3 regions of the Blautia sp. HCN-1074 genome follow, and region 1 is predicted to be linked to each of the others. Evidence: riboswitches for the same ligand, from Rfam matches in the RefSeq annotation. Region 1 holds a riboswitch; each other region holds the start of a gene.
What was found. Region 1 has a riboswitch for FMN ahead of WKT11_RS00275 (hypothetical protein). Riboswitches for the same ligand answer to the same signal wherever they lie in the genome.
Positions count from the first base shown of each region.

Region 2: linked by a shared signal. The riboswitch ahead of ribD (bifunctional diaminohydroxyphosphoribosylaminopyrimidine deaminase/5-amino-6-(5-phosphoribosylamino)uracil reductase RibD) and the one ahead of WKT11_RS00275 (hypothetical protein) in region 1 are both predicted to bind FMN.
Region 3: linked by a shared signal. The riboswitch ahead of WKT11_RS10990 (ECF transporter S component) and the one ahead of WKT11_RS00275 (hypothetical protein) in region 1 are both predicted to bind FMN.

Region 1 covers NZ_JBBKBP010000001.1:54,341-61,788, reverse strand. Annotated here, with positions in the region: gene WKT11_RS00290 (DUF5684 domain-containing protein) at 64-513, opposite strand; gene WKT11_RS00285 (hypothetical protein) at 1,093-1,551, shown strand; gene WKT11_RS00280 (hypothetical protein) at 1,589-2,173, shown strand; FMN riboswitch at 2,255-2,388, shown strand; gene WKT11_RS00275 (hypothetical protein) at 2,373-2,705, shown strand; gene WKT11_RS00270 (hypothetical protein) at 2,904-3,053, shown strand; gene WKT11_RS00265 (NUDIX hydrolase) at 3,186-3,800, shown strand; gene WKT11_RS00260 (glycoside hydrolase family 3 protein) at 3,873-6,293, shown strand; gene WKT11_RS00255 (MATE family efflux transporter) at 6,333-7,448, shown strand, end outside.
Region 2 covers NZ_JBBKBP010000028.1:23,005-30,452, reverse strand. Annotated here, with positions in the region: gene ribH (6,7-dimethyl-8-ribityllumazine synthase) at 1-95, opposite strand, end outside; gene WKT11_RS17280 (bifunctional 3,4-dihydroxy-2-butanone-4-phosphate synthase/GTP cyclohydrolase II) at 229-1,428, opposite strand; gene ribE (riboflavin synthase) at 1,593-2,240, opposite strand; gene ribD (bifunctional diaminohydroxyphosphoribosylaminopyrimidine deaminase/5-amino-6-(5-phosphoribosylamino)uracil reductase RibD) at 2,221-3,330, opposite strand; FMN riboswitch at 3,575-3,689, opposite strand; gene WKT11_RS17265 (AAA family ATPase) at 3,775-5,265, opposite strand; gene trpS (tryptophan--tRNA ligase) at 5,551-6,612, shown strand; gene WKT11_RS17255 (diguanylate cyclase domain-containing protein) at 6,695-7,448, opposite strand, start outside.
Region 3 covers NZ_JBBKBP010000011.1:79,365-86,812, reverse strand. Annotated here, with positions in the region: gene WKT11_RS11000 (ZIP family metal transporter) at 82-864, opposite strand; gene WKT11_RS10995 (AEC family transporter) at 1,207-2,196, opposite strand; gene WKT11_RS10990 (ECF transporter S component) at 2,525-3,160, opposite strand; FMN riboswitch at 3,347-3,485, opposite strand; gene WKT11_RS10985 (hypothetical protein) at 3,508-3,675, opposite strand; gene WKT11_RS10980 (FUSC family protein) at 3,892-4,956, opposite strand; gene WKT11_RS10975 (hypothetical protein) at 5,188-5,466, opposite strand; gene WKT11_RS10970 (glycoside hydrolase family 13 protein) at 5,659-7,332, opposite strand; gene WKT11_RS10965 (carbohydrate ABC transporter permease) at 7,376-7,448, opposite strand, start outside.

The DNA.
Region 1 (7,448 bases):
GAAAAGTCCTCTTTTTGCGTAGATGACTGTTATTTCACAGCCCCTTTTTTATTATGCGTATTTTTATTTATCTGCCCCATAATATCTGTCATCGCCGAAGCCAAGGATCAGCATGAAGATTGGCGGTAAGAAGATAAGGCCAATGGCGAATCCTGTGCCTCTGCCGAAGGCTCTTGCAAGCTTAATGCTGTACATAATGCTGATGACGACAAGTATGATTTTTACCAGTATGACAAGCATGTAGACAGTTAAGCTTTCGCCTGTTTCCAGAGTTCCCTGCAGATAAGAAGATATGATTCCCAGGATGAGAGTCAGCCAGAAATATGCGGGCTGCCATGCGATTTTATAAGAAATATAATCGCCATATATTGGAATAATACTTTTCCATCCGGCCTCTCCTGCTTTGGTAAAGATTCTCCAGTTGGCAATGATCTGCAGAAGCCACCATGCAAATGCAATCATCAGATACATACCGCCCAAGAGCATCAGACTACTGATAGCTATAAGTCCCATTTGTGTTCCCCCATTTCTTTTTGTGAGATATGATACATGTATCATTGGTGTAGAAGTGTAGTTGAGAACTATGTTTGTTCTCCTGAAGTATTTATGCTAAATCCATTAAAGCATATTCTCAGGAGTTCGTCAATTATCAAAGAAGATTGTAAATTTTATATTCGATAGTTGGATACGTTACTGTAAGGAACAAAAATAACGTTTGTTCATAAGTGAGAAAATTATTGTTGCTTTGGCGTAAAACATATACTGCCAGTGAATGAAAAGCTGATGAGATAAGGGTATAATGAGTGTAATAAAGGATGAGTGAATTATAACAATCCTCTAAATGAATTACTGAAGATTGTACATAAGCGAGGTGAAAATTATGGCAGCAATACTTATGATCGCTTACATAGCGGCAGCATACTGGGCGACTAATAAGATATGGTGATCTAAGAAAGTGTATGTTTATTCCAATGCAACATATTTCTACATGACACGTTTTATTATCTGTATGATTGCAGGATTTGTGACGATACCCATTGCACTGTTGCAGACATTGATCGGCAAAAACTGAAATAAGAGGGGGAAAGTAATATGGAAGCACTGGAAGCTCAAGCACAGGCTACACAGGAAAAAGAAAATGCTGTGACAAAGCAGAATATGAAGTATACCATGAGTTCTTCAAGAGGAATTTATTTATCGTGGCTGACGGGAAGGATTTACAGCACAATTTTTGCTGATCACGAAAAGCTGACTATAGATATAAGGCCGGTAAAGAAGAATATGATTCCTGTGATTTATTATGAAGATATTACGGCAATACTTATGAACTACAAAATACCGGGATATTATATATTTTTCATTTGTCTGGCAGTGATTTCCTGTTTTTCCAATCCTGGAATGATTGTATTTGTTTTTCTGTTTATATGGGCAGGCTCAAACCGTAAAATAACAATATGTTTGAGAAGCGGAAACAAAGCAATTGTATATGCAAGAAGAAAGAAAATAGCTACAGCATTTGTAGAGGATATTAAAGAAAGAGCGAAGATATAATTAACAGTAAATGTTACAAAAGAAAAGGGGGATAACTATGGTAGCAAAAACAATTATGAAAAGGATTGCAATAGCGGTATTATCAGCGGTTATTTTAAATGGAGTAATACCTCTGGATAGTTTGAACGTATATGCCTCCGAGAATACGGGAGCAAGCTATACAGCATTGGATCTGTATACATATTTACAGGATCAATGCACTACAGAGTATACATTAACAGAGAAGGCAGAAACTTTTCTGGAAGAACATGATGATTTTTTCCCTGCTTCGCCAGAATTGGCAATACCGGATGAAATGACAGATGCAGAACTGGATTTTCGCCATATCAACAAAAATCCATCCAGATACGGTGATAAGCTGATGAGAATTTCAGAAGCATACGTAATACAGGTTCAGGAACAGGAAATGGAAGAAGGACATTATCTGACATGGCTAAATCTGATAGATGGAGAAGAACAGCAGTATTCTGTTTATTATAATGGAGAATTGGATGACGTTTTTGAGGATGATACAGTAGAAGTAACCGGTCTGCCACTTGGAACCAGTTCATTTGAGAATACCGATGGAGGGGACACTCTTGTTGTTGTATTAGCGGGCTGTAAGGTTAATAATATTGGTTAAAAAGAAATAAAACTCAGAAAAAAGTCACAAATGATATTGAAATAAATGTCTGTATGTAGTATAACCAGACGCAGATAAAAGAAAATTCTTCGGGGTTGTGGTGATCAGCATCAGCTGAGATTCCCTACCGGCGGTTATAGTCCGCGACCCGCTTAGGCGGCTGATCTGGTGGAATTTCAGGACCGACAGTATAGTCTGGATGAGAGAAGAACACGCGATATTTACCATACGTGCTTATTACCCCGGATATATAATCCGGGGTTTTTTATATGTTGAAGAAATCTCGGTGCTGGTTGGCTCATTTGCAATGGAACCGATCGCAGGTGTACTGATCGAGCTGGTGAAGATTCTTGTGCATCTGGTAACAAAGGGATCTGTGACAGCAGATGTAGGTGATGTGGCAAACTTCATCTTTGGATGTACATTTGCAGCAATGATCATTTTCCCATTCAGTATATTTAAATATACACTGACATCTCTGATCGTATTCTTTATTTATAAGAGAATCCGTGTAGTTCTTAAGGGAGATTGATTTTATATCTGATAAAGAATAAATTGGCAGTCCAATAAATATAAAAGAAGAACAGTCGTATGAGGAAAAATCTACGGCTGTTTTTCTTTTTGACGGGTAAAAAATAATTATGGAAATTGGCAGACGGACTTAAAAAAGATAAGATAATATGGTAAGATAAAGCAGACAATATAAACACCTGAATGTGAGGTTTATAAAATGAATGATACAGGAATCAGACCGGAAGTTATAGAAGAAATCCGAAACCTTGCGCAAAAATATGATATTGTAAATCTTGATCGTGACATGCAGGATGAGTTAAGAGAAGCTATAGAGAAGGAGGGGCGGGTTTTGTATGAGAAAGTATGAAAATTGCGTTAGGAATTATAGCTGATGCAAAAGAAGAGTTTTATCAGATGTTTTGTAAATTGAAAACAGAGATAGAAGAAAACTGGCTGTGATAATCAACAGAGGGATAGAAAGCGAAAGGAAGTATCCATTATGGGACAGATACACAATATTGAGAAACTGACAGACTGTAAATTTTTGAATTTGTATCATTTAAATGCAACAAGCATTCATAATACTCCTGTGTCATATTTTGTGGCATCACGTGCGAAGAGTATTAACGAATTAAAGATAAAAACAGGTAAAAACACTCCTGATGGCGTGATCATTTACAGTCTTTACGGAGAGAAAAAAGACAGGGTTGTATTGGTACGTCAGTACAGATATGCAATCGGCGGATACATCTATGAATTCCCGGCAGGTCTGGTAGAACCGAACGAAGAATTCCATGAAGGTGCAGTAAGAGAAATGTATGAGGAAACAGGACTGAAATTCACACCTCTGAAAGTAGATCCGGCATTCGAGAAACCTTATTTCACAACGGTTGGCATGACAGATGAATCCTGCGCAACTGTTTACGGTTACGCGGAAGGCGGGATCAGTAAAGCGGCACAGGAGGATTCCGAAGAAATCGAAGTTGTGCTTGCTGACAGAGAAGAAGTAAAGAGAATCCTGAAAGAGGAAAATGTAGCGATCATGTGTGCATATCAGCTTATGCATTTCCTTCAGGATGAAGAACCTTTTGCATTTTTGAAGGAAGAACTTTAACCAAATCAAGCAAATAACGAAGCAGATGATTTTATCTGCTTGACTAAGGAGAATTAAAGGAGGATTACACTAATGGAAAAATGGCAGAGAAGCTTTTTCCAGCCGGTACTTCCGCTGGGAGAAGATGGACGAAGAGTTACAGGAAGTAAAGAAAACATTGCACTTTCCAGAATGGCAGCAGGAGAGGGAATGGTCCTTCTGAAAAACGAGAAAAACACACTTCCTATCCGGAGAGGGACGAAAGTCGCGCTCTTTGGCAAGGGCACTGTAGATTACGTAAAAGGAGGCGGAGGAAGCGGCGATGTAACTGTAGAATACATCCGTAATCTTTACGAGGGCATGAAGATTAAAGAGGATGAGGGAAAAGTAGAAGTTTTCGATAAACTTGCGAAATATTATGCGGAAGATATTCAGAAACAGTACGCAGATGGTGCAGTACCGGGTATGACAGTTGAGCCGGAGCTTCCGGATGAACTTCTGAATGAAGCGCGAGAATATACAGATACTGCAATAATTACCATTTGTCGTTTTTCAGGTGAAGGATGGGACAGAAAATGTGAAGCTGCACAGGATGGATACGTTCTTGACGGAGAGGAGAAAAGAAACTCCGAGCTGTCAGCGAAGATTTTTGAAAACGGTGATTTCTGCCTGACAAATGCAGAGAATGTCATGGTAGAGAAAGTAAAGAAAGCATTCCCACATGTAATCGTAGTGATGAATGTTGGCGGTATCGTGGACACGAAATGGTTCAGAGACTGTGATGAGATTCAGTCAGTACTGATGGCATGGCAGGGCGGAATAGAAGGTGGTCTTGCAACAGCAGATATACTCTGTGGTGATGTCAATCCGTCTGGTAAATTGTCCGATACTTACGCAAAAGATCTGGAAGACTATCCATCAACAGCAAACTTCCATGAGTCTGCATTCTATGTAGATTACACAGAAGATATTTATGTAGGATACCGTTATTTTGAAACAATTCCGGGTGCAGCGGAGAGAGTAAATTATCCGTTTGGGTTTGGACTGTCCTACACAGATTTCGATTGGAAAGTAACAGGTGCTTCTGAAGAAAACGGTGTGATCACGGTCCTTGCAGAAGTAACTAACACAGGAAAAACAGCAGGAAAAGAAGTTATCCAGCTTTATTACGGAGCGCCACAGGGGAAACTTGGAAAGCCTGCGAAAGTACTGGGAGCATTCAAAAAGACCAGTCTTCTTCAGCCGGGTGAACGTCAGATCCTTACCCTGGAACTTCCTGTGAATCAGATGGCATCCTACGATGATCTGGGTAAAGTATGCAGATCAGCCTATGTTCTGGAGGCAGGAGAATATGCGATCTATATCGGTACAAATGTAAGAGATGCAGAAAAGATCGACTTTACATATGTAGTAAAAGAAGACACAGTAACTGAGCAGTTAAGCCAGAAGGCAGCGCCATATCATCTTCAGAAACGTATGCTTGCAGACGGCTCTTATGAGGAACTTCCACAGCGTGAATATGTGGAAGAAGAAGGACTTCCGAGACAGGATAAATATGCGATTGGTCTCCCATGCCCTGATACAAGAGGACAAAAAGGAATAGACTTTCTTGATTTTCTTGATTCCAAGGGAGTTCGCTTCTCTGATGTAGCAGACGGTAAAATGGCACTGGATGAGTTTATGGATATCCTGACATTGGATGACTGTATCAATCTCCTTGGCGGACAGCCAAATACAGGCTGTGCCAATACATTTGGAATGGGAAATCTTCCGGAATACGGAGTCCCGAATGTGATGACAGCAGACGGACCAGCCGGACTTCGCATTCTTCCGAAATGCGGAGTGAACACAACTGCATGGCCATGTGCCACACTTCTTGCCAGTACCTGGGATGAAGAACTGGTAGAGGAAGTTGGTAAAGCAGGAGCAGAAGAAGTAAAAGAAAATAATATCAGTATCTGGCTTACACCAGCTTGCAATATCCACAGAAGCCCGCTTTGCGGACGTAACTTTGAGTATTATTCTGAGGATCCGTATCTTGCAGGAAAGACAGGTGCAGCTATGGTAAGAGGCATCCAGTCTCAGCATATCGGAGCAAGTGTGAAACATTTTGCAGCCAATAATAAGGAGACAAACCGTAAGGATTCAGATTCCAGAGTATCCGAGAGAGCACTCCGTGAAATCTATCTGAAACAGTTTGAAATTATTGTAAAAGAGTCTCATCCGTATACGATTATGTCCTCCTATAATCTGCTTAATGGTATTCATACTTCAGAGCATAAAGAACTCCTGACAGGTATTCTCCGTGATGAATGGGAATTCGACGGAATAGTTACAACAGACTGGTGGACATTCGGAGAACACTATCGCGAGACAAAAGCAGGAAACGATATCAAAATGGCAGCAGGATATCCGGAACGCATAAAAGAAGCATATGAAAAAGGGTTTATTACTGAAGCAGAAATCCGTCTCAGCGCAAGAAGAATCCTGAATATGATTCTGAAAATTGACTGATGAGTATCATTAATATTTTATACAGGAGCAAAAAAGATAATGGATGAGCGCAAACGAAGTTTACGAAAAGAAATAGTCAGGCTGGCACTTCCAATCGCACTTCAGCAGTTCATGACAGCCCTGGTCGGAGCATGTGATGCGATCATGCTGGGAAAGTTAAGCCAGGATGCCATGTCAGCTGTATCACTGGCCACACAGGTTACTTTTGTATTTAATCTGTTTATGTTTGCATTTATGGCAGGCGAGAATATGTTTGTGGCACAATATTATGGAAAGGGGGATTACAAAGGTATTTCCCAGGTGTTCAGCCTTGTGACAAAGATTTGTGGATGTATTGCAGTGGTATTTCTGGCAGGAGCCCTTTTCTTTCCGGAACAGCTTATGAGAATCCTGACAAATGAGGAAACTCTGATTGTTCTGGGAAGTGAGTATTTAAGGATGATTGGCATTTCCTATGTGTTTTCGGGAATTGCACAGACTTTCCTGGCAATCATGAAGAACTGTGGTGCAGTAAATATGAGTACCCTGATCAATGGGGTTATGGTAATTCTCAATATCGCATTGAATGCTGTTTTCATTTTCGGACTGTCCGGCTTTCCGAAGATGGGAATTAAAGGTGCTGCACTGGCAACCGTATTTGCAACAGTTGTGCAGTTCCTATGGAGTGTTGGTTATGTATTGTGCAGGATCAGAGCTGTGAAATTCAGTCTCAGAAGCTGTGAGAAAAAGTTATTTGGCCGTTTCTGGCAGAAAGCCGTTCCGTTACTGATCAATAATCTTGCATGGGGAATAGGTTTTTCCATGTATTCTGTGATCATGGGACATCTGGGAACGGATGCCGTTGCCGCCAATGGGATAGCAAATATTTCCAAAAATCTTGTTGTATGCTTCTGCCTCGGACTTGGAAATGCAGGCAGTATCATAGTGGGAAACCGTCTTGGTGCAGACCGCCTGCAGGAAGCAAAGGAGGCAGGCGGAACACTTACCAGAACTGCGATTATTGCAGGAATTGTATCAGGCCTTGTCTTGATCGCCTTGTCCCCATTTATCACAAAAATGGTAGATCTCACCCCGACAGCCCGCGGATATCTGCAAAAAATGCTGCTGATCTCTTCCTATTACATCGCAGGAAAATCAGTAAACTGTATGACGATA
Region 2 (7,448 bases), on a different contig from region 1:
CCTACCAGTTTAGAGGTAATAAATTCATTGAAACGTGCTGCTACAATTCCTACTTTCATTCCTTCTGATACTAATTTTCCTTCTAATGTTTTCATTTTTTTAGTCCTTTCATCTGTAAATTTATATTTTTAACCTATACAGGTTTTTTTCAAAAATCGTCCTCTTTGCCACGCAGTTCTACACGGAATAACTGCTCGGCAGTTTATCAAAAAGAGCCTGCACTCTTATTTAATACTTCAGAATATGCCCCATCCGTAATTGTTTTGTTTTAAGATAGCGCAGATCATATGCTGTGGCATTCATCTGGATCGGAACTCTCTGATTGATCCTGATTCCAAATTCCTCCAACTGATAAACCTTATCCGGATTATTTGTCAGCAGGCGCAGCTCTTTTACTCCCAGATTTCTCAGAATCTGCGCACCAATATAGTATTCTCTTTCATCCCCCGCAAATCCAAGTGCCAGATTTGCTTCCAGTGTATCCATGCCCTGTTCCTGAAGTTCATAGGCACGAAGTTTATTGATCAGTCCGATTCCTCTTCCTTCCTGTCTCATATAAAGAAGTATTCCCCTTCCCTCTTCCTCAATCTGAGACATAGCTGCAGCAAACTGCTGTCCGCAGTCGCAACGCTGAGATCCAAAAACATCTCCTGTCAGACACTCCGAATGCACACGACACAGTACATTTTTTCCGTCTCCGATTTCACCTTTTACCAGAGCCACATGATGTTCACCATTAAGACGGTTTACAAATCCATATGCCATAAATTCTCCATATTTGGTAGGCATTTTTGTAGTCGTCACGCGATCCACCAGAACATCATGGCATTTACGGTAGTTCTGAATATCTTTGATCGTTATGAATTTCAGATTCCACTTTACGGCAAGCTCCCGCAGCTCAGAGGTCCGCATCATAGTACCGTCTTCTCTCATAATTTCACAGCAAAGCCCACACTGTTTTAACCCTGCAAGTCTGCAGAGATCTACCGTTGCTTCTGTATGTCCATTTCTTTCCAGTACACCATTCTTCTTTGCCAGAAGCGGAAACATATGTCCGGGACGTCTGAAATCTTCGGGTTTTGCATTCTCATCCACGCATTTCATGGCAGTAACAGATCGTTCCGCTGCGGAGATTCCTGTACTGGTACTGATATGATCTACAGAAACCGTAAAAGCAGTTTCATGATTATCAGAATTTTCCTCTACCATCTGTGGAAACTGCAGTTTTCTGGCATATTCCTCTGACATCGGCATGCAGATAAGTCCCTTTCCATGAGTAGCCATAAAGTTAATGTTTTCTGTTGTGGCAAACTCTGCCGCACAGATAAAATCTCCTTCATTTTCTCTGTCCGGATCATCCGTTACCAGAATAATTTTTCCATTCCGAAGTTCTTCCAGAGCTTCTTCTACTGAATCAAATCCGTTCATTTTTTCTCTCCTTATGCAATGTATTTTTCTGATACAATATATTTTTCTGTTGTTAAGAGGGCAAAATCATTCGTATTGGCTGCTTATCTGGTTCGTGTCAGGCAGATAAAACATCCACTGTACAGTTCTGCATCAATCGAATAACCGCTTTGTGATTAATTCTGTCAAAAGCCATACTTATTCAGAAAATCCCGTGTAATATTACTTTTTGTCGGCTGTTCTTTCACAGGCGTTATTAATTTTTCCACGTATTTTCCAATTATGTCTGTCTCAAGATTAACGATATCTCCTTCTTTGCGTTCTCCGAGGACTGTAATCTTTACTGTATGAGGAATTGCAGAAATGGAAAAGTCTGTTTCTGAGACTTTTGCCACTGTAAGACTGATTCCATCAACTGTTACAGAACCTTTTGTCACAATATATTTCATAATTTGTGGTGAAGCCTGAATGGTGTACCAGACAGCATTATCATCTCTGCGAATTTCCGTGATTTTTCCTGTTCCATCCACATGCCCGGCAACAATGTGTCCTCCAAATCTTCCATTTGCAGGCATTGCCCTTTCCAGATTTACATGCTGTCCCAAAGAAAGCTGAATCAGCGCAGAACGATTCAATGTCTCATGCATCACATCTGCTGTAAAACCATCTTCCAGACATGCAGTTACAGTGAGGCAGATTCCATTTACAGCTACACTGTCCCCTGTTTTCAGATCATCCAGAATTTTCTCTGCCCGTATCGTAAATACCGCTGAATTAGCTCCTTTTTTTATATTTTTTACAGTTCCCAGTTCTTCAACAATTCCCGTAAACATTTCTCTTCACCTCACTCTCTATGAGAAAATCATCTCCCAGTCTGATTATTTCGCTGTTTTTTAATAATACTGCGCTGGCAGGATCAGGAAATCCTTTTCCTTCCACCGGCGTCTTTGCTTCTTCGCCTCCTAAAAGTTTGGGTGCTATATAGGTCTGAACTTTCTGAACAATACCGCTTTCCAGTGCTGACCAGTTTAAAGAACCTCCTCCTTCCAGCAAGATACTGTCTATCTTTTCAGCTCCCAGAAGTTCCATTAATCTGTTTAAATCTATGTGTCCGTTTTTCTCCGGAACATACAGAACCTGGCATCCCAGTTCTTCATAATTCTTTATCTTCTGCTGGTCTTTACTGATGCTTGCAATGATTGTAGGAATTGTCGCTGCTGTTCTTACAATCTTAGATGTCAGTGGTGTTCTCAGATGGGAATCGCAGATAATACGCACAGGATTTCTGCTGTTTTCCAGTCTGCAGGTAAGCATCGGATCATCTGCCAGCACAGTTCCCACCCCAACCATAATTCCTGTATATTTCAGTCGCTGTTTCTGTACATGAATTCTGGCAGCTTCTCCTGTCACCCATTTGGATTCTCCTGTATAAGCGGCAATTTTTCCATCCATAGTCATTGCATATTTCATGACCACATACGGTTTTTTATTTTGGATGTAATAAAAGAATGCTTCATTCAATTTATCACACTCTTCTTTTAAAATATTTTCTGTTACTTCAATTCTATGATCCTTCAAAATCCGGATTCCTTTTCCTGCAACCAGTGGATTAGGATCTGATGATCCGATGATCACGCGTCTGATTCCGGCCTCCAGGATTGCATTCACGCATGGAGGCTGTTTTCCATAATGGCAGCAGGGCTCTAAAGTAACATATATAGATGCTCCTTCAGGTTCTTCCGTACATGCTGCCAGAGCTTCTCTCTCCGCATGGAGTTCACCGTATTTTCTGTGATATCCCTGACCGATGATCCTTCCGTTTTTAACGATCACAGCACCTACCATCGGATTAGGTGCTGTAAAACCCATTCCTTTTTGCGCCAGTTCCAAAGCCATTTTCATGTACTGCCTGTCCTGTTCCATATCCGTTATATTTTTCAATCCATCATCTCCTGCTCTTTTATAAAAATCCCATAAAATAAAGCCCCGGTGTTTTTCAACATCCAGGGCTTGGTAATTAATATTTGATATGAATTATCTTCCGATGAATCTGACTCTTTATTTCATCACTGAAATCACTTTAATTGATATAAAAAAGCTCTGGAATAAATTAATTATTCCAGAGCAGTCAGCTTTCACAGATCAGTTAATTCTTCTGTATCTCTACTGTTATCCTCTTTCATCCAGACTGTACTGTCGGCTTCGGAATCGCACCGAATCATGCCTTACGGCTCGTGGGCTTTACCACCGGTAGGGACTTGCACCCTGCCCTGAAGATCTTATTTTATTTTTATCAGCAATTTTTACGATTTACCTTGCTGATATCTGACAGTATACTCTCAACTTTTATCTCTGTCAAGATTTTTTTCAGGAAAGTAACCCTCTTACCATCTCTGCATTAAATGTCACACCTGTCAGGTGATCTACTTCGATCTGGTACAGGGCATTGGCTGCGATATGCTCTGCTGCCTGTTCCAGATCACGAATACCGCTTGTATTTTTATGCAATTCAACGATGGCATTCAGACCATCTTCTGTTACTACGCATTCTTCTGCCTTGAGGCTCATGCGTTTCAGAACTTTCGGAAGAACGTATTTGGAGAAGATGATCTTCTTCTCTTCTGATGTATAATCCGGGATATCGATCACCGCGAAACGGGACATCAGAGGTGCACTGATCTGAGATTTATCGTTTGCCGTAGCAATAGGATAAACGCCCACTGTGGGCACCATACATTCCATATAGTTATCTGTAAATCCAAGGTTGTCAAGCAGAGTAAGAAGTACGTCTGCAGGGTTTCCGTTGCCCTTACCTGACGCTGCTTTATCAAGCTCGTTGATAATAAATACAAGGTTGGATTCTCCTGCTGCTGAGAAAGCTTCCATGATGATTCCGGGCTTTGCGTTTGCATAGATTCTGGAACTTCCTGTAAGCTGTTCCGGATCATTGATGGAACTCATGTCCAGAGTTGTCCAAGGCAGTTTCAGGATACGGGCAACTGCGTATGCAATCTGGGATTTACCTGTACCTGCAGGGCCTACAAGGAGAAGTCCGTATGCAGGAAGTGTATGGGTACGGTTAATCTGGATGATGGTTTCAATGATACGCTGCTTTACAGATTCCATTCCGTAGAGTTCCTCATCAAGAATCCTGCGGGCTTCCTGAGGATCGATTGCCTCAAAGTAGTTACTCTTCCACTGTACATTCATCATAATGGAAAGTGCTCTCTGAGCATGGCGTCTCTCCTCCGATGATACCTCATGAGAACGGGCAACTGCAAGATTTCTTCTCGCCCAGAGGCGGATATTGTCCGGCAGGGTTCTGCCTGCGCAGGTCATAAAATCAATGATGCTCTGAATGCTTGTTAGCTTCATCTCGTCCCCTGTTTCTTCCTCATCTTCATCCTCAACAATCTCTGCAGGTGCACTGCTTGCAAGAAGTCTCTCGATCATAAACTGAAGAAATCCGTCCTCTGCGGAAAGTTTCGTGCCGCCGCCAAAAGCAGTTTCACGAATCTTATAAACTGCATAACCATTCTCTTTATTTTCTCCTGAAAGGCGCACATTGATATGATTCTCCCCAAGCCATTTCAGAAGACTTACAAATCTTGAATCAATACTGATGATATCTGCACTGAAAACTCCGTCATCCTCTTTAAATTCAAAAGATGTACGTTTAATCGGATTAGTAAAAATACCGCAGGAATGATGTTTCCACTGACGGCTGCTGTTATCCAGAATCATGATCGGTTTCTCAGGGGAAGTCTCCTTTTCATTAGACTGGAAAGTAGTGTAGGTACATTCAGACTGTACACCTGGTTTCTTGTCTGAAGCACCGCTGAAATCAAATACTGGCATGGTAAATACTCCTTTTATTTTATCCTTAATCAGTGTGTAATTTTTTATGTACAACTCTTTATTATTCTAGCAGAATCTTTTCTTTTAATCAATTCTGTAAATGTATTTATTGCATAATTATTCAAGAAATTATATCGTTAATGTTCACTCCGTTCACAGTAACATTATATCCTCATTTATTCCACCAAAATCATTGACGGTAACATCCGCAGGCTTTATAATAGGGATAACTGAGAATTTCCAGATATTCTCTGGAAAATCGGAATTTACTTTTAGGAGAGCAAAATGAGCAAAATTATTTTAACCGGTGACCGTCCAACCGGCCGCCTTCATGTTGGACATTATGTTGGTTCATTATCCGAGCGTGTTCGTTTACAGAACTCCGGCTTATATGATGAAATTTATATTATGATCGCAGATGCACAGGCATTAACAGATAATGCTGAACACCCTGAGAAAGTTCGCCAGAATATCCTTCAGGTTGCACTGGATTACCTTGCATGTGGTATTGATCCTGAGAAATCCACAATCTTTATCCAGTCTATGGTTCCGGAGCTTACAGAACTCACTTTCTACTATATGAATCTTGTGACTGTAGCACGTGTACAGCGTAACCCAACTGTTAAATCTGAGATTCAGATGCGTAATTTTGAAGCCAGCATTCCTGTTGGATTTTTCTGTTATCCGATCAGCCAGGCAGCAGATATCACTGCATTCCGCGCTACTACTGTTCCGGTTGGAGAGGATCAGCTTCCGATGCTTGAACAGTGTAAGGAAATCGTACACAAGTTCAATACTGTTTATGGCGAAACTCTGACAGAACCAGAGATCATTCTTCCATCCAATAAAGCCTGCTTACGTCTGCCAGGTATCGATGGCAAAGCAAAAATGAGCAAATCTCTCGGAAACTGCATCTATCTTGCTGATGAAGAGGCAGATGTCAAGAAGAAAGTTATGTCCATGTTTACTGATCCGAATCATCTTCGTGTGGAAGACCCTGGCCGTGTGGAAGGAAACCCGGTATTTATCTATCTGGATGCTTTCTGCAAACCGGAATATTTCGCAGAATTCCTGCCAGAATATCAGAACCTGGATGAACTGAAAGCTCACTATACACATGGCGGTCTGGGTGATGTTAAAGTTAAGAAATTCCTGAACAAAGTACTTCAGGCAGAGCTTTCTCCAATCCGCGAAAGACGTAAATATTGGGAACAGCATCTCGATGATGTATATGATATCCTCAAAGAAGGAAGTAAAGTTGCTGAGGCAAAAGCTGCTCAGACACTTCATGATGTACGTTCTGCTATGCAGATTAACTACTTTGACGATAATAGCCTGATTAAATAATTTCCCAGGATATAAAACAGGTTCAGATACGAAATATATTATTCGTGTCTGAACCTGTTCTTTGCTTAGCATTATTTTATTACTATTTTTCTAAATCCAGTTGTTTCTTTACAGATTTTCTCCGTTTCTTTTTTTCCTCATAGAGAGCTTTATCGGCATCTTTCAGTTCATCTGAGATTGCCAGTCCGCTACTGCATGTAACTATCGTGTATCCCACTGATAATTCCACATAATACGCTTTATCGGAATTCTCATTAAATGCTGCACTTTTCTTCTGGATCAGTCTACGAATCCTCTGTCCATCCTCAGCATTTCCGGGAAGCATTGCGCAGAATTCATCTCCGCCGATTCTTCCTATGATGCCATTTTCTCCCACCACAGATTTTAAAGTCTCAGCACATTTTTTAATGGCAAAATCGCCTTCTATATGTCCAAAAGAATCATTGATTTCCTTCAGGTGGTCCAGATCTGCAAACAGGATCAGCATCTCTTTTCCATCATTTTTTCTATTCATCTGAACTGCCTTTTCCATAAGTCCCCGGCGGTTCATACAGCCTGTTAATGCATCAGATTCCGACAGAAAGTTAAGGACTTCATTCTTTTCCCTAACTTCTCTGACCAGAGCTTCGAGTTTCTGCTGCATCCTTTTTTGCTCTTTCGACATCTGATACATACGCAGCATATTTCCAATCTGCCTGCTGATAAGATAAAATAAAGCCAGATTGGCAGGATTAATTTCCGCTGCCAGAACACCATATTGCATTTCTCCGGAAAAGAGACAAAGAATCGTCGCTACATAATTTTCGTTGTCTTTCTTTCTGCATATAACTCTTCCG
Region 3 (7,448 bases), on a different contig from region 1:
AATCAGATACAAAAACGCTATCACAACCAGTTTAAGAAAGTCAATCGAATATTCGCAATTGAAGCAGAGGGCTTACTTGTATCACCCCAATGCCACATCAAGCACCATCATCAGTGAAAATCCTACTGCGAAGAAAATTGTTCCAATATTGGAATGTTCCCCTGCTGACATTTCGGGGATGAGTTCTTCTACTACTACGTAGAGCATTGCTCCCGCTGCAAAGCTGAGCAGATATGGTAACGCTGGTACAATAAGTCCTGCCGCCAGGATCGTCAGTACCGCACCGATTGGTTCTACGATTCCGGATAACACACCACCTGCAAACGCTCTGCCTTTTCCCATTCCTTCCGAGCGCAATGGCATGGAAATAATCGCGCCTTCCGGGAAATTCTGAATAGCGATTCCAATAGAGAGCGCCATGGCCCCCATCACGGTAATCTTCGTATTTCCGGTCAGATATCCGGCATAGACCACTCCTACCGCCATTCCTTCCGGAATATTGTGTAAAGTTACAGCCAGAACCAGCATAGTAGTTCTCTGAAGTCTGCTCTTTGGACCTTCTGCCTTGTCACTGTTCTGGTGAAGGTGCGGGATCATGTGATCCAGCAAGAGCAAAAAGAGCACTCCAATCCAGAATCCCACTGCTGCCGGGATAAAAGAAAACTTTCCCATGTCTGCAGACTGCTCGATTGATGGAATCAGCAGACTCCACACTGAAGCTGCCACCATGACCCCGGCCGCAAAGCCGGTAAGTGCTCTCTGTACTTGTTCATTCAGATTCCTTTTCATAAAAAATACGCAGGCTGCTCCTGCTGAAGTTCCGATAAAAGGAATCAGGATTCCGTAAAATACATTTATATTCATCTGTCTACTCCTCCTATTCTATTTGTATGCCTAAGATAAGTAATTGTTCCTATTCTCCACCAATCATACAAATAACTCTGATTTGGTTAAATAATAGTGGATGAAAAATCCAGTTTGTTAGTTAGTTTAGTCTAACTCATGTAAGTATATCAGATTTTCTTCCAAATAAAAAGAGCATACAGAACTTTTTTCAAATTCTATATGCCCAAATTTAACCGAATCAAGTAAGTCCCCTGCGGGGGTTGCGAAGAGCAATAAGCAGTTAAAGAATAGACTGCGGGCAGCCGGACTATTTCTTTTCGTAAACTTTGTTTACGCTCATTCATTGTTTTTGCTCCTGTTTCAGATAAACTGCAGCACCCAGTATACAAACGGTAAAGTCACGATTGAACAGACTGTCGTCACCAGGATTCCACCCATGGCATAGTCGCCGTCTGTGCCGTATGTATTTGCCATCATAACTACTGATGACATTACCGGCATAGCGGATGTGAGTGTCATGGTCATACGGATTTCTGCCGATATTGGAAGTAACCCCAGTATCAGATAAAACAGCACCGGAAAAATCAGCATTTTGATTGCGACGATTCCATAATAGTCCAGTTTGCAAATGTATTTTTTTACATCCATACATGCAAAGACTCCGCCAAGATAAATCATTGCCAGAGGTGTTGCTGTTGCTCCGATTTTTGAGAATGCTGTGTTCAGAATCTCCGGTAAGGCAAGACCTACAATAATACAAAATAATGCCAATACGATAGCAACTGTTACCGGGTTAATTAGCTTTTTAAAGTCAAATGTAGAATGCTTTACGGCACCAACATTTTTTCCACATTGTGATGAATTTTTTGAGGTAGTTTCCACTATATCCACTGTCTTCGAAGTTAGCCTTACCCCGACTGTCCACAGCATCAGCTGGTCTATCATGGTAAATACCGAGATATACAGCATTCCTCTTTCCGGAAAGATACTTGTGACAATTGGAATTCCCATAAATCCAATATTTCCAAAAGCGCTCATAGCAGAATAAAGCTGTTGGTGGTCACCTTGCAGGTGCAGTATTTTTCCTGAAAGAAAGCTGAGTCCAAACAAACAGATATACATAAAGAATGCGATTCCGAGAATCGGCAGGGAGTGGAAAAGCATTTCCTTATCCACTCCATTTACCGTATTTGTAAAAATCATAATCGGCAGTGCCAGTTTGATCACAAGTCTGGAAACGACTTCCATATTTTCCCGGTTCAGCACATGTGTCCGGATCAGAATGATGCCTGCCAGAATGTAGATGACAAACATTCCGATCTGGTTAAGAAGAATATTTAATGTACTCATAAGTCAATTCTCCGGAGTGTTTTTGCCTGTCTTGATTTTTAATTTTTCAATATCATGTATCTGTCCCATTGTTGCTATTTCCTTTCTTCTGCATTCGCATTATTTATTTTTCATAAAGGATTCTTCCTTCATTTTTTATAACTTCTACTAACTTTTTTATTTCTATTCTGTCTGTTTTATCTTACCATATTATCATGCCTTTTTTAAGTCTCTCCAACAATTTCGAAGATTGTTTTTCTGTGCTCAGGCATGAAAAACAGCCGCAGATTCTTCATCATACGGCTGATCTTTTCTATTTAATATTCTATCTGTTGTCTGTTTTTATTTCTCAATCCCCTTTAAGAACCACACGGATTCTCTTGTAGATCAGAAATACAACCAGGGATGTCAGTGCATATTTAAATAAGTTGAATGGGAAGATGATCAGTGCTGCAAATGAAAGCAGACTGTTTACAGAGCTGTGTACTGCGCCACCCATTTCGATGAATGCTTCGATTGGCATTCCAAAAGCTTTTCCATAAGCCGGAAGTAAAACAAATGCATTAATAAAGCATGCAACTATTGCTGTCAGAACTGTTCCGACTGCCATTCCTACAACTGCGTGTTTTCTGCTCTTGACGGATTTGTAGCGGTAGATTAATCCTGCCGGAACTGCGAATGTACATCCGAAGATAAAGTTTGCCACGTCACCGACTCCTGCTGTCATAGATCCCTTTGTTACAAGATGCACCAGAATCTTCACCAGCTCGATCAGAACACCTGCAATCGGTCCCATTGCGAAAGAGCCAACCAGTACAGGGATCTCAGAGAAATCCAACTGATAAAATGTCGGTGCCAGGAACGGAAGCGGAAACTCCAGATTCATCAGAATTCCTGCGATAGCGCCAAGCATGGCTATCTGTGTGATAGTCCTTGTCTTACTCCTTGCCATTGCGTTTCCATTTCTTAATACCTGTTCACTCATACTGTTTCTCTCCTTTGAAATTATTCTTTATGGATATAAAGTTTTATTCGCTGCATATCCTGTTTAAAAGAAAATTCCACAAGCTTCTTTACATGGCAAAACTGTCATATCTCATAGAAAATTTCACCACATAAAAAACCCTGGATAAATCATCCAGGGTAATGAGCACGTATGGTAAAAATATCGCGTGTTCTTCTCTCATCCAGACTATACTGTCGGTTCTGGAGTTTCACCAGATCAGCCGCCTAAGCTAAGCGGGTCGCGGACTATAACCGCCGGTAGGGAATCTCAGCTAATGCTGATCACCACAACCCCGAAGAATTTTCTTTTATCTGCGTTTGATTATACTACATAAGTATATTCATTTCAATACAATTTTCAGATTTTTTACCGGAGTGTACATTGTAAGAAGGAGTCGTATTGTCCGTTGGAATCTCATCGGGTGCAAACAGTTCTATTTTATTATCGAATTCTGTATAATTCTCATTTGCGCCAAGTTCTCTTGATTCTATCAAAGTTTCTGTAATGTTCTCTCCTCTCTTTGTAATTCTAAGTCATGCACCACCAGTTCAACTGGTGGTTTGATTATTTTCTTTTTCTTCCTTTTCTATTATAACTTTATTTTTTACTTCTTTTATTCACTGACAGTGTATATTTATCTTTCCCGCAAAAAAAGCAGGAACTGTACTCAACAGTCCTGCTTTTTCATCATCAGAGAAATAGTTTTCCCCTTATGCAGTAATATTCTTTCTTATATAGATCCTCTCTGCAATCTTATCCACTACCTTATTGCAGATCAACGTATAAGCCGCGCCAAACACATTCGCGCCAATACGAAGTGCCACTGCCGCAGGCATTCCGAAAAGTCCTGCTGCGATAGAGAGTGCTCCGAAAGTGTTAAATGCAGTCTGCCATGCATATCCTGCGGAATATCCGACTCCGATTCCACCAATCATTCCGATATACGGATACATGGATTCCGGAAGTGCCAGATACAGGACAATAAAGAGCAGGCATCCTACAATGTTGAACAGCCCTCTGTTGCCGGCTCTGGACGCACAGTCTTCTGTAAATGGCAGGCATACGGACATGCAGGCGATTCCTGCCCACATGGCTCTCGGCAGTCCCAGAAGATTCATAAATAACATAGCACTGGACACAATCAGTGTCAGTTTCAGATACCATCTGCTCCTTGCTGAACGGATGTCAAACTCACGAAACAGGTCAAGGAAAGTTCTTCTATATGGTCTGTTCTTCTGATTTTTGTAAAAAATCGCCATGCAGATCAGCATTCCTATGAAAAGTCCTGCGATGCGTAACGCATATTCCTGCCCGGTCACATCATATCCCAGAAGGAGTAAATAGCCCAGTACAAATGTAGAATGATTATACATGATCACATTGTGGCATCCAAGAATCATCAGAAGCAGAATGCAGACCACATTGACAAGAAATGCGGCAAATGGATGTGGTGCTGCCATATTTGCCAGTCTTGGCCCCGCCATAAGAATTCCAAAGATTCCTGCAATGGAAATCAACCCATGTGTTGTCCTGATTCCGAAGTCCGCCTGTCGCAATACGAGAACCGCCAGCAGAACTGTAACCCCGACTACACTGTTATTGCTTCCTGTGAGTTTACTGTACAGGCTCACCACCGCAACACAGAACGCCATGACCAGATATACTTTGAAGTTATAAATTAATATGTGACGTCTTTTTTCTTTTGGATCCGTTGTGTTCTTAATAAGCTGCTTAGAACCAACGGAACTCAACTGTAGTTCCTGATAAAATGTCATTTCCAAGTCGTCTCCTTTTTTGTAAAATTACGTAAAAATCCAACGTTTTCACAGAATAACAAAACGCCAAATGATTACGTACCTACTATGAATTTTGAAATAGTAACGAGCACTATACCGCAATTTTCCAAAAACGTCAAGAGTCATTTCTCGCACTCCATAAATTTTTTTACTCACTCAAAAGAGGTATTATTCCATACACCGTTCACATTATGTATCATTAATTACCACTTAATACAATCCCATGATCGCCAGCAATGCCGTGATCACTACAAGGCTGCAAAGAATCGTCACGCTGTTCGCACAGCTTGCCATTCCTTCATCTCCTCCACACATTCCTGTGTAGGCAGGTGCAACTGCACTCATAGGAGCAAAGCACAGTAAAACAAGGGTCTGTCTGATTACCAGGTCAAATGGTAATACAAAGAAGAAAAATACTGCACAGACTGCCGCAAAAATGTGTCGGATCACTACCAGTTTAACGATCTCACCCATATATTCTTTGATCAATTACCTCAATCCTTCCCAGACGGCAAATGCTGTGTTAAGCGCTTTAAAGGGTGGTCTGGTGGATGTGCTGATCCTGGACTCCAATCTTGCTGAAGCACTGCTGAAACTTAGTGAAGACATGCCTTCACAGGAGTAATACATACAAAATACCCTTTCGTCATATTATACGAAAGGGTATTTTTTCAGACTATTTTATTTTTTGTAAAGCACAAATGCCTCATATGGATTCAGGATGATTTTCCTGTCAAATACTTTTCTTCCCATGTTCGTAATCAGGCACTGAGCTCCTTCTGTGAATGTTTCCGGAAGTTCCATTTCCGCTTCCTGTGCACTGAAATTACATACTGTGAGCAGCTTCTCTGATTCAAGCTTTCTTATGTAAGCAAAGATCTGGTCATGATCACGGTACAGAGCCTCAAATTCTCCGTATACGATGATATCCATTTCTTTACGCAGACGGATCAGTTTCTGATAATAATGGAAAACAGAGTCCGGATCTTTTAACTGATCTGCCGCATTGATCTGCCGGTAATTTGGGTTTACCTTGATCCATGGTTTCCCTGTAGTGAAACCTGCACCTGCGGAAGTATCCCACTGCATTGGTGTTCTGGCATTATCGCGGCTTCTGAGCATCAGACATTTCATCATATACTCCGGTGTCAGTCTGCCTGTCTCTGTCAGCTCAGTGAAATAATGAAGGCTCTCGATATCACGGTAGTCCTCCAGCTTATCAAAATAAACATTAGTCATTCCAAGCTCTTCACCCTGATAAACATAAGGGGTTCCCTGCATCATATGAAGGCAGGTCGCCAGCATCTTGGCTGAAATATCGCGGTAAGCAGGATTGTCATTTCCGAATCTGGATACACTTCTTGGCTGATCATGGTTTCCAAGGAAAAGGCTGTTCCATGCTTTTCCTGCCAGTTCTTCCTGCCATTTGATCATGATCTTCTTGAACTCTTTGAAATCATACCGTTCTGTGGTCCATTTGCCATAATCACCACCACCGATTTCTATATGCTCAAACTGGAATACCATATTCAGTTCTTCTCTGTCATCACCTGCGTATTTCTGTGCTTCCTCAATGGTAACTCCTGAGGTTTCCCCCACAGTCATCACATCATATTTGGAAAGAACTTCCTGATTCATTTCATGCAGGAATTCGTGGATTCTTGGACCATGAACACTATACGGACCGAAATCGCCATACAATCCGTTATTCATCTCTCCGTCAGGAAATTTCTGATCTTTGGAAATCATGCTGATAACGTCCATACGGAAACCATCGATTCCCTTTTCACACCAGAAGTTCATCATATCATAAACTTCCCGGCGAACCTTCTCGTTCTCCCAGTTCAGATCCGGCTGTTTCTTGGAGAACAGATGAAGATAGTACATATCTGTCTGTGCGTCATATTCCCAGGCTGAACCTCCGAATACTCCGCCCCAGTTATTTGGTTCCTTACCATTCACCGGATTTCTCCAGATATAATAGTCACGGTAAGGATTATCTTTGGATTTACGGCTCTCGACAAACCAGGAATGCTCATCGGAAGTATGGTTTACAACCAGATCCATGAGAATCTTGATTCCTCTTTTGTGCGCTTCTGCAAGGAGAGTTTCATAATCCTCCATTGTTCCGTAATCTTTGTATATCTTTCTGTAATCAGAAATATCATATCCGTTATCATCCTGAGGAGACTCCAGCATAGGAGAAATCCAGAGAACATTCACACCTAACTCCTTCAAATAGTCAAGCTTCTCAATAATTCCTCTGATATCCCCGATTCCGTCTCCATTACTGTCTTTAAAGCTTTTGGGGTAGATCTGGTAAACAACACTTTCTTTCCACCAGGTTTTCTTCATAAACGTAAGCCTCCTGTTTGCATTTCTCAAGTTTATTGATGTGTTATTTTACTGCACCGGCAACAACACCGTTCATGATCCATTTCTGACAGAAGATATATACGATCAGTACAGGT